3 linked regions of the Sphingobium yanoikuyae genome follow. Each later gene encodes a partner of the first gene's protein in a complex. Links are inferred from orthologs where the notes say so. Each region holds a gene or a part of one and is shown in the gene's direction. Other genes may lie near its edges.

Region 1 (5,169 bases):
ATGCGGCCGTCCGCCGTATATTGCGAATCCTCGTCCGTCTCGTCGTCATTGGCGCTGGCCATGCTGCCCTTGGGCCATTCGCCCAGCGCGTCGCGTGCCAGCATGACCTGGCCGACAATCTCGCCCGGCGTCAGGTTGCGCACCAGTCGCATCGTGCCGGTGTGGCAGAAGCTGCAATTGAGCGTGCAGCCGACCTGGCTCGACACGCACAAGGTGCCGCGGTCCGCATCGGGGATGAAGACCATCTCATAATCCTGGCCATCGTCCGAACGGAGCAGCCATTTGCGGGTGCCGTCGTTCGACACCTGCGCCTCCACCACCTGCGGCCGGCCGACGATGAAGCGTTCCGCCATCCACAGCCGCATCGGCTTGGCCAAGTCGGTCATCTTCTCGAAATCGGTTTCGCCGCGATGATAGAGCCAATGGAACAGCTGCTTGGACCGCAGCTTGGCTGCCTTCTGGTCGAGGCCGGCTTCTTCCAGCGCGCCCTTCATCTGGGCGCGGGTCAGGCCCAGCATGTCGACGCGTCCGTCCTCACGGGGCGTCACCGCGCGGGGCACGGGCACAGGGTCGATAAGGCCGGGAATTTGCATCATCACTTAGTTCGCCATTACTGCCTTGTCGAAGATGGTGCTTCTCACCCCATCGACATGTTCGATAAGATCATGGGCAGCAAAGCCACCCATCGTGTCCAATACCACATCGATGCCTTCTCGACGGGCCAATTTGGTCGCGGGCACGAAGTCGGCATCTGCCGCGACCAATATAATCTGGTTGACCTGCCGCTTGAAGGCCATTGCGGCAACGTCCAAGCCTAGTCGCATGTCCACGCCCTTTTGCGTGACATCCAGTTCAAAATCGGCATCGGTCGGGGAAAATTGCCCCGGATCGCGTAGCCAGGATTTCATCGCGTCGGCCTTTGGCCGCCACAAAAAGCTCTCGTTCAATCGGCCAAGCCTTAAAGCCACCTTGCGCATCGTCTGCAATTCGCGATGCACGCCTAACCGGAATAGTGCTTGCTCTGTCTTGGAAAGGTCAATCGACCTCTTGCTGACGGGCGAATGCAGTCTTTTGATCAGGGGCGGACAGTCGTAAAAGAAGATGCGATAGAGTTCGACTGTTTCTTCAGGCCGGAAATTCTGTGTGTCGATTGCCGCCAAGGTTGGCTTCGGGCCCAAGCGAATGGCAATATGCCAGGCAGACAAATAGATTAACCCGTAAGCGATAGCTTTCGGATTGCCGGCATCCAGATTAGGAAATGCATGTCGGAAGCGATGGAGGAAATATGCCCCATCCACGACAATTGCCGTTGCCATTCATCGGACCTGTAAAAAATTGTCCCCGGGAGCGGCCTTGAGTTAATATCTGCTCTTGCGAGCGCCTCAAGACGGCCTGCCGGGGACGTGATACAGTGTCATATACCTCATTTCGCCAAAAAATCAAGATCAGCGGAGTTTCGCGCACCCCAGCGCTGCTGCGTCGATCGCCGTTGCCGCGCCGCGCAGCGCATAGCTGTCGGCAAAGGCGCCACCCTTGGCCGATGTCGATTGCACGCTCATGCTGCTGGCGGAGCGCATCGCGGCGATGATCGCTGCATCGTCCTGCGGATTGGCGGCCCAGGCATCGGCCTGGCCCGCGACCAGCGCGAAACGGCGGTCGCCGACGCTGAGCGAGACCCGCGCATTGGCAGCACGCGGGCGGCTGAGGCGGAAATGGACCTGGCCGCGGACATGCTGGCGCGGCCAGGTGCCGACGGCGGCAAAGCCCTTGGGCGCATCGCCCGCGCGGCGCGGCGCCGGCATGGCGATGGCGTAGCAGCGCGGGCCGTTCTGACCGGCGCCGGGATCGCGAAACGCCCCCCAGCTTTCGAAAATGCCGAGCGAATCGCGCGCCATGGCCGGACTGGCAAGGATGACGAGCGGGATCAGCAAGGCGGGCAGGCGGCGCATGGTCCGGGCAAAGCGCATGCCATCGCCATTTGCAAGCCCGGCTTCGTTTCGAAAGCGCGTCGAGGTGCTTGCCGCCGCCGACATAGCGGTTATGAAGGACCATCCATCATTGCCGCCGGGATTCGACCGAATCCTCGCCATCGACGCAAAAAGAACGGACAGAACAGGGACATGAAGGCCACCATCGAACGCGCAACGCTCCTCAAGAGCCTCAGCCACGTCCAGTCGGTGGTCGAGCGGCGCAACACGATTCCGATCCTGTCCAACGTGCTGATCGAGGCATCGGCGGATGGCGCGATCAAGCTGATGGCGACCGATCTCGACCTGCAGGTCGTGGAAAGCGTGTCGGCCCAGGTCGAACAGGCCGGCGCCACCACCATTTCCGCCCACACGCTGTTCGACATCGCCCGCAAGCTGCCCGAAGGCAGCCAGGTGTCGCTGCAGGCGGCCGACGGCAAGATGCTGATCCAGGCCGGCCGCGCCCGCTTCAACCTGTCGACCCTGCCGCGTGACGACTTCCCGGTGATTGCCGAGGGCGACCTGCCGACCAGCTTCGAACTGCCGGCCGAAACGCTCAAGCAGATCATCGACAAGACGCGCTTCGCCATCTCGACCGAAGAGACGCGCTATTATCTGAACGGCATCTATTTCCACGTCTCGGACGAAGGCTCGCCGGTGCTCAAGGCCGCCGCGACCGACGGCCACCGTCTGGCCCGCGTCACCGTGCCGCGTCCCGACGGCGCCGATGGCATGCCGGGCATCATCATCCCCCGCAAGTGCATCGCCGAACTGCGCAAGCTGCTCGACGAGGTCGAGGGTTCGGTTCAGGTCAGCCTGTCGGCCAGCAAGATCCGCTTTGGCCTGGGCAGCGCAATCCTGACCAGCAAGCTGATCGACGGCACCTTCCCCGATTATAGCCGCGTCATTCCGACCGCGAACGACAAGCTGCTCAAGATCGACCCGCGCAGCTTCGAGGAAGGCGTGGACCGCGTTGCGACCATCGCCACCGAAAAGACTCGCGCGGTCAAGATGAGCCTCGACAAGGACAAGATCACCCTGTCGGTCACCAGCCCGGAAAATGGCACGGCGGCCGAAGAAGTGCCCGGCGCGTTCCAGGGCGAAGGCTTCGATATCGGCTTCAACGCCCGTTATCTGCTCGACATCCTTGGCCAGATCGACACCGACATCGTCGAACTGCACCTAGCCGATGCGGCCGCACCGACGCTGATCCGCGAAAATGATCGCAGCCCGGCGCTTTACGTTCTGATGCCGATGCGCGTCTGACCGGTCTTGCCGGGAGATCGCTGAATATCAGGGAATCTCCCGGACCCGGCGGGTAATCGCTTCTCAAGCTTTGTCGGTTAGACGATCGGCATGGCTATTGTCCGCAAAACAGATACTGATGCGCCCGCCAGGACCGCGAGCCTGCTGGTTTCGCTGGGTCTGGCCGAAAGCGGCACGGAAGTCGCCGCCAACTGGCTGTCGCGCAGCTTCACTCATGTCGCCGCCCTGTGGCCACTGATGCTGCTGGCCAAGCTGTGCGTTGCGGCGCTGCTCGGCATGCTTTCCTTCACCCGGCCGGAACATGGCGCCCTGCTGTGCGGCGTGGTGCTGATCGACGGCCTGCTGATGCTGGTGCCGCGCTGGGCGCTGTTCCGCAATCTGCGACCCCATGTCCAGAACTGGCTGATGCTGCCCGCGCTCTTCTGCTCGGGCTTAAGTTTCAGCCTGTGGCTGGCGCATGGCAATGGCGTGGCGATGCCGTCCGCCGTGCCGGAAATGGCGATCGCGCTGCTGGCGGTCTGCATCGTCGGCGATCGGCGCCTGCTGGGGCTCAGCTATTTCATGGGGGCGCTGCTGGTGGCCGGCATCGCCCATGCGGGCATGGTGCATCTGGGGCTGCTGGCCAGTTGCCTGGCGGTGATGGCGATCGCCACCCTGCGGCAGGCGGCGGCGGATCGTGAACGGGCGATCGAACAGCATCGGCAGGATCTCAAGGCGCAGCGTTCCGATCGGCTGCTGGAGGAATATGAACAGTCCGGCCGCGGCTGGTTCTGGGAAACCGATCGTCACGGCCACATCACCTATATCTCCGCCACCCTGGCCGAACCGCTGGGCGTGGAAGCGGGCAGCCTGATCGGCCGGTCGCTGACCGACATCATTCAGCAGGGTGACCGGCAACAGGGCGATGGCGAGCGAACGCTGGGCTTCCACCTCTCGGCCCGCACCGGCTTTGCCGACATCGCCGTGCGGGCCGCGATCGCGCGCGAGGAACGCTGGTGGTCGATCTCGGGCGAACCGGTGTTCAACGAATATGGCCAGTTCCACGGCTTCCGCGGATCGGGCACCGACCTGACCGAAATGCGGCGCAGCCAGGCGGAAGTGACGCGCCTGGCCCAATATGATTCGCTGACCGGCCTCGCCAACCGCGTGCAGATGTTGCAGGCGCTGGAGCAGGCAGTGCTCGGCTCGCGGGGCAAGCAGGGCGAATGCGCGCTGATGATGCTCGACCTCGACCGGTTCAAGAGTGTCAACGACACGCTCGGCCATCCGGCCGGCGACGCGCTGCTACGTCAGGTCAGCCAGCGCCTCCAGCGCGTGGTCGGCAATCAGGGGCTGGTCGGGCGCCAGGGCGGCGACGAGTTCAAGGTGCTGGTGCATGGCCGCCATGACCGCAACCGGCTCGGCCTGCTGGCGCAGGCGATCATCAGCGCCCTGTCGCAACCCTATTCGATCGAGGGCACGGGCGTGGTGATCGGCGTGTCGATCGGCATTTCCTTCTGCCCCGAAGACGGCGTCACCGCCGATGCCCTGATCCGCAATGCCGACCTCGCCCTCTACAAGGCGAAGGGCGATGGGCGCGGCGTATATCGCTTCTATTCGGCCGACATGCATGCCGATGCGGAGGATCGCCGCCAGCTCGAACAGGATCTGCGCCATGCGCTGACGGCGGACGGCCTGCACCTCGTCTATCAGCCGATCGTCAGTTCGACGACCGAGCGCATCACCGGCTATGAGGCGCTGCTGCGCTGGGATCATCCGGTGCGGGGCGCCATCTCGCCGGCCTTGTTCGTCCCCATTGCGGAGGATAGCGGCCTGATCGCGCCGATCGGCGAATGGGTGATGCGCACCGCCTGCCGCGACGCCGCCCAGTGGGACGCCGGCATCCGCGTTGCGGTCAATGTCTCGGCGATGCAGTTCGCCAATCCCGGTTTCCCGA
Region 2 (3,386 bases), 480 kb from region 1 along the record:
TCGTGCGGCCTTGACGGGGGAGGGCGATCTGGAGGATGCGCTGCGCCGAAACCTGTATCGCGGTGACGCCCCGTCGACGGACGCCCTGGCCCATGTCGAGGGCGCGCTGCGCGCGCGCTGGACAAGGCTGGCCTGCCTGACCCGCGACGCCTTGCTGGCTGGAGACCTTGGATGAGCGACATGATCGAATTTTCGCGCCCGGTGCGCGCCGACCAGCTGGGCAAGCTGGGTGACAGCCTGGTGACCATCAGCGCCGATGAGGGCGAGCGCGCCGCGCTGATGCGCCGTTTTGCGCTGTTGGCGCTCGACCGGCTGGAGGCGGATTATCGGCTGAGCGCGGAGGGCAGCACGATCCTGGCGCGCGGTCGGGTCCGCGCCGCCCTGGCCCAGCCCTGCGTCGCCACCGGCCTGCCGGTGCCCGAGACGATCGACACCGATTTCCTGCTGCGCTTCGTGCCCGAGAGCGGCGACCTGCCCGAGGGCGAGGAGTTGGAGCTGGACGCAGAGGATTGCGACACGATCGGCTATGACGGCAATGTCATCGACATGGGCGAAGCGGTGGCCGAGACGGTCGCGCTGGCGATGGAACCCTATCCGCGCGCGCCGGAGGCCGACAGCTATCTGCGCGAGGCCGGGGTGCTGACCGAGGATCAGGCCAGCCCCTTTGCCGCGCTGCTGGCCATGGCCAAGGATGAAAAGGGCAAGAAGAAGGGCTGACACGCCCGACTGTTTCCCTTTCGTTCCCATGGTGGCATAAGGCCGGCCATGGACGCCCCGCCGCCCGCGCTGCGCAAGATCATCCATATCGACATGGACGCCTTTTATGCGTCGGTCGAACAGCGCGACGATCCCAGCCTGCGCGGCAAGGCAATTGCCGTCGGTGGTGGCGGTCCGCGCGGCGTGGTCGCCACCTGCAGCTATGAAGCGCGAAAATTCGGCGTGCGATCGGCGATGCCGGGTGCAAGAGCGCGGCGGCTATGCCCAGACCTGCTGTTCGTGAAACCGCGCTTCGAGGTCTATCGCAGCGTATCTGCCCAGATCCGCGCGATCTTTGCGCGCTTCACCGACATGATCCAGCCGCTCTCGCTCGACGAGGCCTATCTGGACGTGACGCAGAACAAGCCGGGGATCGCATCGGCGACGCAGGTGGCGCGGGAAATCCGGCGACTGATCCAGGAAGAAACGGGCCTCACCGCATCGGCGGGCGTGTCCTACAACAAGCTGATCGCCAAGCTGGCGTCGGACCAGAACAAGCCCGACGGGCTGTGCGTGGTGCGGCCGGCGGAAGGCGCCGACTTCATGGCGCGCATGCCGGTGCGGCGGATTCACGGTATCGGCCCGGTCACCGCCGAACGGATGCACAAGCTGGGGATCGAGACCGGCGCCGACCTGCGCGATCGCGACCTGCCCTTCCTCCAGACCCATTTCGGCAGCAGCGCGCTCTTTTATTATCGCGCCGCGCGGGGTGAGGACGATCGGCCAGTGCATGAACGGCAGGAGCGCAAGTCGGTCAGCGTCGAGGACACCTTCTTCGAGGATCTTGTCGCCGAGGACGCCTTGCTGCGCGAGATCGAGCGGATAGCGGAAAGCCTGTGGGCCCGGATCGAGAAGGCGCAGGCCTATGGCCGGACCGTGGTGCTGAAGGTGAAGTTCGCCGATTTCCGCATCATCACCCGGTCGCGCAGCTTTGCCGCGCCGGTTCGATCGGTCGAACAATTGGTGGACGCTGGCTGTACGCTGCTGAAGGCGCAATTGCCGCTGCGCATGGGGGCCCGGCTGCTGGGCCTGGGCATCCATAATCTGGAAGGCGAGGGAGAAGCGGGGGAGAGCGGCGACGCGGGCGCCCAGCTCTCCCTGCTATGACCGTCAGAAGGGCAGCCAGGTCCGCTTTTCGCTGAACTTCATATAGCCCGCATTGACGCCGAGGCGATAACCGACGCCCAGGCGGATCGGGATCAGCACCACGCTGCCCCAGCGCAGATAGCTGGCGGTGAAGCCACCGACCAGATAGGCGGTGCCTTCGGCCGCCGGGAAGCGATGGTAGAGATCCTGGCTGTCATAGAGATTATAGACCAGGACGAAGGTGTTGGCGGCATTGCCACCGACGTCGAAGCCGATCGACGGGCCGGTCCAATAGACTTCGCGCTTGCCCTCGATCTTGTGGTTGAGCGTGCCCGAACCATAGCGCAGGCCGACCACGAAGGCGCCCGACGCCTCGCGCCCGGAAATATAGGCATTGGGCTGGCCCTGATCCTTGAGGATCTTCTCGATGATGCCGGCCAGGCCCTCGGCACCCTTGCCGAACACGCCTTCGGCCGCGCCGATCAGATCATCTTCCTGATAGGATTCGCCCGGTGCCATCGCGGCCGGCGGCGAATTGGAGGTGACCGGCGCGCCGGTGGCGGTGGCACCGCCGACAGCGGGGGCGGCATTATAGGTGCCGGAATCGGTCGAGCTGGCTGGCGGCGGCAGGCTGGAGTCGACGCCCGGATCGGTCGGCGTGCTGTTCTGGACCGGCGGCGGCGCAAGATCGGAATCGATCGCCGTGTTGGGATCGACCGTGCGGATCTGCGCGCTGGCGACCGGCGCCAGCAGGAGCCCGCCGAGTGCCGCCATCAGGGCACCCACCCGTGCGAAGCGGGCGCCCGTGCGCCCCATGCTGCCGATCATTACCCGATACTCCCCGAAGCCCGCTCTTGAAAACATCCGTCAGATTATCCGTCGCCAAGCTGAAACGACAATGAACGAACGCCCACCGGAGTCGATTCTAAGCCAGATTGAATCCGATTGTGCAAATCCGCATGAAAAATCGCACATTTGGACCGTTGCCATGGATCGAAGCCGTCGCTATAGCCCGTCGCCTAGCCACTGCCTCCCGGTTTCCGGTAGGCAAATTCGTGCGGAGACGTGGGTGAGTGGCTGAAACCAGCGGTTTGCTAAACCGTCGTAGCCTTAAGGGGCTACCGAGGGTTCGAATCCCTCCGTCTCCGCCACCTTTCCCTTGATAATGATCCGGCCGCTCAGGCCGCAACATCGGCCTTTGACCGGCCGGTTGGCATGCACGCATGCACAAAGCGTCTGAAACGCCGCATTAACCGCACTTTTAAGCGCAATCGGACGCTCAGGACCGATGGACCTTGGCTTTCGTGCCAGCTATGCAATGCGCGCCAACAACAAAGGAAAGTCTATTCCATGAACAACAGCGACCTCGCCGACAGCCTGGCTTCGGCCAACAACATCACCAAGGCCGATGCTCGCAAGCTGGTCGATGGCGTGTTCGCCGCGATCGCCGATGCTGCCGCGAAGGGCGAAGAAGTTTCGCTCAACGGCTTCGGCAAGTTCAAGGTCAAGGACACGCCCGCCCGCGAAGGCCGCAACCCTTCGAC
Region 3 (3,512 bases), 4.0 Mb from region 1 along the record:
AACCCGAGTTGAACGAGAATATTGCGGGCGATCCGCGCGACACGACCAGTCCGGCGGCGATGGCCGGGCTGATGGGACGGTTGTTGTTCCGCGACATGGCTGCGGCCGATGCCGACAGGCTGCGCGGCTGGCTGAATGCCAGCACCACCGGCGACAAAAGGATCAAGGCGGGCCTGCCCGAAGGCTGGACGTCGGGCAGCAAGACCGGCAGCTGCGGCACCGCCTATAATGACGTCGCGCTGGTGAAGTCGCCCGCGGGCGAGGAATATATATTGGCCATCTATCTCGACCGGCCGACCGTGGACGACAAGAAGGCCGAGGCAGCGATCGCCGAGGCCGCCCATTCGGCGCTGGAATTCGTCAGCAAGGCGCAGAAGAGCGGGCTGAACTAGGCTTATGGCATGGCAAGGGCATGGAAGCCCTTGCCTTCCTGTCATGAGTTCGCCATATGCCCGGCCGGGAGTCGGGCGGACGTAGTCGTCGCCAACCTGGTCAGGTCCTGACGGAAGCAGCCACAACGATTTTTCTGCGGGTCGTTCCGGCTCCCACCTTTCCGCACAGCATCATCTCTTCGCAAGGTCCGAACGGGCTTCGACAAGCCGCATCTGAACGGTTAGGAAACAGGCATGTCCGATTCCCCTCAGCCCTATCGCGTGCTTGCGCGCAAATATCGTCCGCGCAACTTTCGCGAGCTGATCGGGCAGGACGCCATGGTCCAGACGCTGGGCAATGCGATCCGGCGCGGCCGCCTCGCCCATGCCTTTCTGATGACCGGCGTGCGCGGAGTCGGCAAGACGTCGACCGCGCGGCTGATCGCCAAGGCGCTGAACTGCATCGGCCCGGGTGGGCAGGGCGGGCCGACGATCGACCCGTGCGGCGTGTGCGAACCCTGCATGGCGATTGCCGAGGGGCGGCATATCGACGTGGTCGAAATGGATGCCGCCAGCCATACCGGCGTCGACGACGTGCGCGAGATCATCGAGGCGGTGCGCTATGCCGCTGTGTCGGCGCGCTACAAGATCTACATCATCGACGAAGTCCATATGCTCTCGAAGAACGCGTTCAACGCGCTTCTCAAGACCTTGGAGGAGCCGCCGGCCCATGTGAAATTCCTGTTCGCCACGACCGAGGTGAACAAGGTGCCGGTGACGGTGCTGTCGCGCTGCCAGCGGTTTGACCTGCGTCGCATCCCGGCCGAGATGCTGGCCGGCCATTTCGCCCATGTGGTCGAGGCCGAACAGGTCGCGGCCGAGCCCGATGCGCTATCGCTGATCGCGCAGGCGGCCGAGGGCTCCGCCCGTGACGGCCTGTCGATTCTGGACCAGGCGATCGCCCATGCCGAAATGGGCGAGGGCGAGCCGATGGTTACGGCGGCGCAGGTGCGCGAGATGCTGGGCCTGTCGGATCGCGGCTCGACGCGCCGGCTGCTCGGCCTGCTGCTGGAGGGCGATACCGCCGCGCTGCTGGGCGGGGTGCGCGATCAATATGCGCTGGGGGTCGAGCCGCTGTCGCTGATGCGCGGCCTGCTGGAGCTGGTGCATGCGGTCACGCTGGTGAAGGCCGGGCGCGACATTGCGACGCCGGGCCAGTCCGACGAGGAACGCGGCGCGCTGGCCGACTGGGCGTCGCAGATCGGCTTTGGCCCGCTGCATCGGCTGTGGCAGCTGATGCTGAAGGGCCATGACGAGGTGGCGACCGCCGCCCTGCCGATCGAGGCGTGCGAGATGGCGTTGCTGCGCGTGATGCATGCCGCGACCATGCCCGATCCCAGCGACCTTGCCCGGATGCTGCAGGGCGGGGTGCCGATGGCCGCGCCGGCGATGCCGGGCCAGGCGCCGGCCGCCGCCGCCGCGCCCGCGCCGGAACCCGCGTCCAGCCTGCCCGCCACCTTCGAGGATCTGATCGAAGCCTTCTGGCAGAAGAGCAAGGGGCATCTGGCGCAGGAAATGCATGATTGCGTGGGGATCATCCGCTATGATCCGCCGATGCTGGAGTATCGCGGCACGGCCAGCCTGTCGCCCGACTTCGCCACCCGGATCATCCCGGCGCTGCGCGAGGTGACCGGCGTCGCCTGGACGGTGACGCAGGGCGAGGGGGAGGCCAAGCCGACCCTGCTGGCCAATGAACAGCGCCAGCTGGCCGACAGTCGCGCCGCAATTTTAGAAACCCCGGTGGTCAAGGCGGCAATGGACGCCTTCCCCGATGCCGAGCTGGTCCATTCGGACGAGCCGGAACAATGGAGTGCCGAAGCATGAAGGATCTGAACGAAATATTGGGGATGGCCAGCCGCGTGCAGGAAGAGCTGCAGCGCGCGCAGGACAATCTGGACAAGCTGGAAGTCGAGGGCGCGGCCGGTGGCGGCCTAGTCAAGGTGAAGGCGTCGGCCAAGGGCCGCATCCTGGGCGTGTCGATCGACGACAGCCTGCTGGCACCGTCGGAAAAGCAGATGCTGGAAGACCTTATCACCGCCGCGTTCAACGATGCGCGCAAGAAGGCGGACGAGGTCAGCAACACCGAAATGGGCAAGATGACCGCCGGCCTGCCGCTGCCGCCGGGCTTCAAGCTGCCCTTCTGAGCCGGCGCGCATTGCCGTTCCGGGGCTGCCGCTGGCGGATAAGCCCTTGTTCATCGTTGCAGCAATATGGTGATCGCTGATTGATTGACGCGACGGGCATCCCCATAAAGGCGATGAACCGCATGACGGGCCGCAAGTCCGGCCCTGGAGAGTGAATGACTACGCAATATCCCCTTCTGCCGCTGCGCGACATCGTCGTCTTCCCGCAGATGATCGTCCCGCTCTTCGTCGGTCGCGACAAGAGCGTCGCCGCGCTGGAAGCGGCGATGGAGGGCAATAAGGAAATCTTCCTGGTGTCCCAGCTCGACCCGGCCGAGGATGATCCGGGCAAGGACGCGCTGTATGACACCGGCGTGGTGTCGGTGGTGCTGCAACTGCTCAAGCTGCCCGACGGCACGGTGCGCGTGCTGGTCGAGGGCAAGCATCGCGCCCAGCTGGCCGATCTGGCGCCGGCCGAGGCGGGCTATCTGGTCGCCGAGGTCGCGCCGGTCGAGGAGATCGTCGCCGAAGGTCCGGAAGCCGCTGCGCTGATGCGCTCGGTGGCCGAGCAGTTCGAGAATTACGCCAAGCTCAACAAGAAGCTGCCGGCCGAAACGCCGGTGCAGCTGCGCGAGATCGACGATGCCGGTCGCCTCGCCGATTCCGTCGCCGCCAACATCAACGTCAAGGTCGCCGACAAGCAGTCGCTGCTGGTCGAACCCGATCCGGTCAAGCGGCTGGAGATGGTGTTCGCCTTCATGGAAGGCGAGCTGGGCGTGCTGCAGGTCGAGAAGAAGATCCGTGGCCGCGTGAAGCGCCAGATGGAAAAGACCCAGCGCGAATATTATCTGAACGAGCAGCTCAAGGCGATCCAGCGCGAGCTGGGCAATGGCGAGGGCGAGGAAGGCGACGAGCTTGCCGAACTGGCCGACAAGATCGCCAAGGCGAAGCTGAGCAA

The links. Proteins that work in one complex are often made in the same cells at the same time.
Region 2: the proteins of dnaN (region 1) and dinB are in contact, whole or in part, in a solved structure (PDB 1OK7), measured with the Escherichia coli proteins. The link is inferred for Sphingobium yanoikuyae from one-to-one orthologs.
Region 3: the proteins of dnaN (region 1) and HH800_RS04720 are in contact, whole or in part, in a cryo-EM structure (PDB 8GIZ), measured with the Escherichia coli proteins. The link is inferred for Sphingobium yanoikuyae from one-to-one orthologs.

What each region holds. Positions count from the first base shown.
Region 1 is NZ_CP053021.1:4,872,151-4,877,319, forward strand. The notes cover bases 1,342-4,176. They hold dnaN (DNA polymerase III subunit beta), read left to right. Parts: upstream 1,342-2,120; coding sequence 2,121-3,233; downstream 3,234-4,176. Other genes in these bases: HH800_RS23500 (hypothetical protein), read right to left, coding at 1,446-1,949; HH800_RS23510 (EAL domain-containing protein), read left to right, coding at 3,324-4,176. Outside these bases: 23S rRNA (adenine(2503)-C(2))-methyltransferase RlmN, read right to left, coding at 1-596; HH800_RS23495 (NYN domain-containing protein), read right to left, coding at 600-1,316; more of HH800_RS23510, read left to right, coding at 4,177-5,169. UniProt on the Escherichia coli protein: Confers DNA tethering and processivity to DNA polymerases and other proteins. Acts as a clamp, forming a ring around DNA (a reaction catalyzed by the clamp-loading complex) which diffuses in an ATP-independent manner freely and bidirectionally along dsDNA.
Region 2 is NZ_CP053021.1:4,394,540-4,397,925, reverse strand. The notes cover bases 1-2,814. They hold dinB (DNA polymerase IV), read left to right. Parts: upstream 1-765; coding sequence 766-1,863; downstream 1,864-2,814. Other genes in these bases: HH800_RS21205 (DUF1134 domain-containing protein), read right to left, coding at 1,867-2,670; HH800_RS21215 (YceD family protein), read left to right, coding at 172-717; HH800_RS21220 (ubiquinol-cytochrome C chaperone family protein), read left to right, coding at 1-175. In the rest of the region: HH800_RS21195 (HU family DNA-binding protein), read left to right, coding at 3,193-3,386. UniProt on the Escherichia coli protein: Poorly processive, error-prone DNA polymerase involved in translesion repair and untargeted mutagenesis. Copies undamaged DNA at stalled replication forks, which arise in vivo from mismatched or misaligned primer ends.
Region 3 is NZ_CP053021.1:899,951-903,462, forward strand. Bases 1-2,940 are described here. They hold HH800_RS04720 (DNA polymerase III subunit gamma/tau), read left to right. Parts: upstream 1-626; coding sequence 627-2,255; downstream 2,256-2,940. Other genes in these bases: blaSGM (SGM family class A beta-lactamase), read left to right, coding at 1-392; HH800_RS04725 (YbaB/EbfC family nucleoid-associated protein), read left to right, coding at 2,252-2,575; lon (endopeptidase La), read left to right, coding at 2,731-2,940. Outside these bases: more of lon, read left to right, coding at 2,941-3,512. UniProt on the Escherichia coli protein: Part of the beta sliding clamp loading complex, which hydrolyzes ATP to load the beta clamp onto primed DNA to form the DNA replication pre-initiation complex.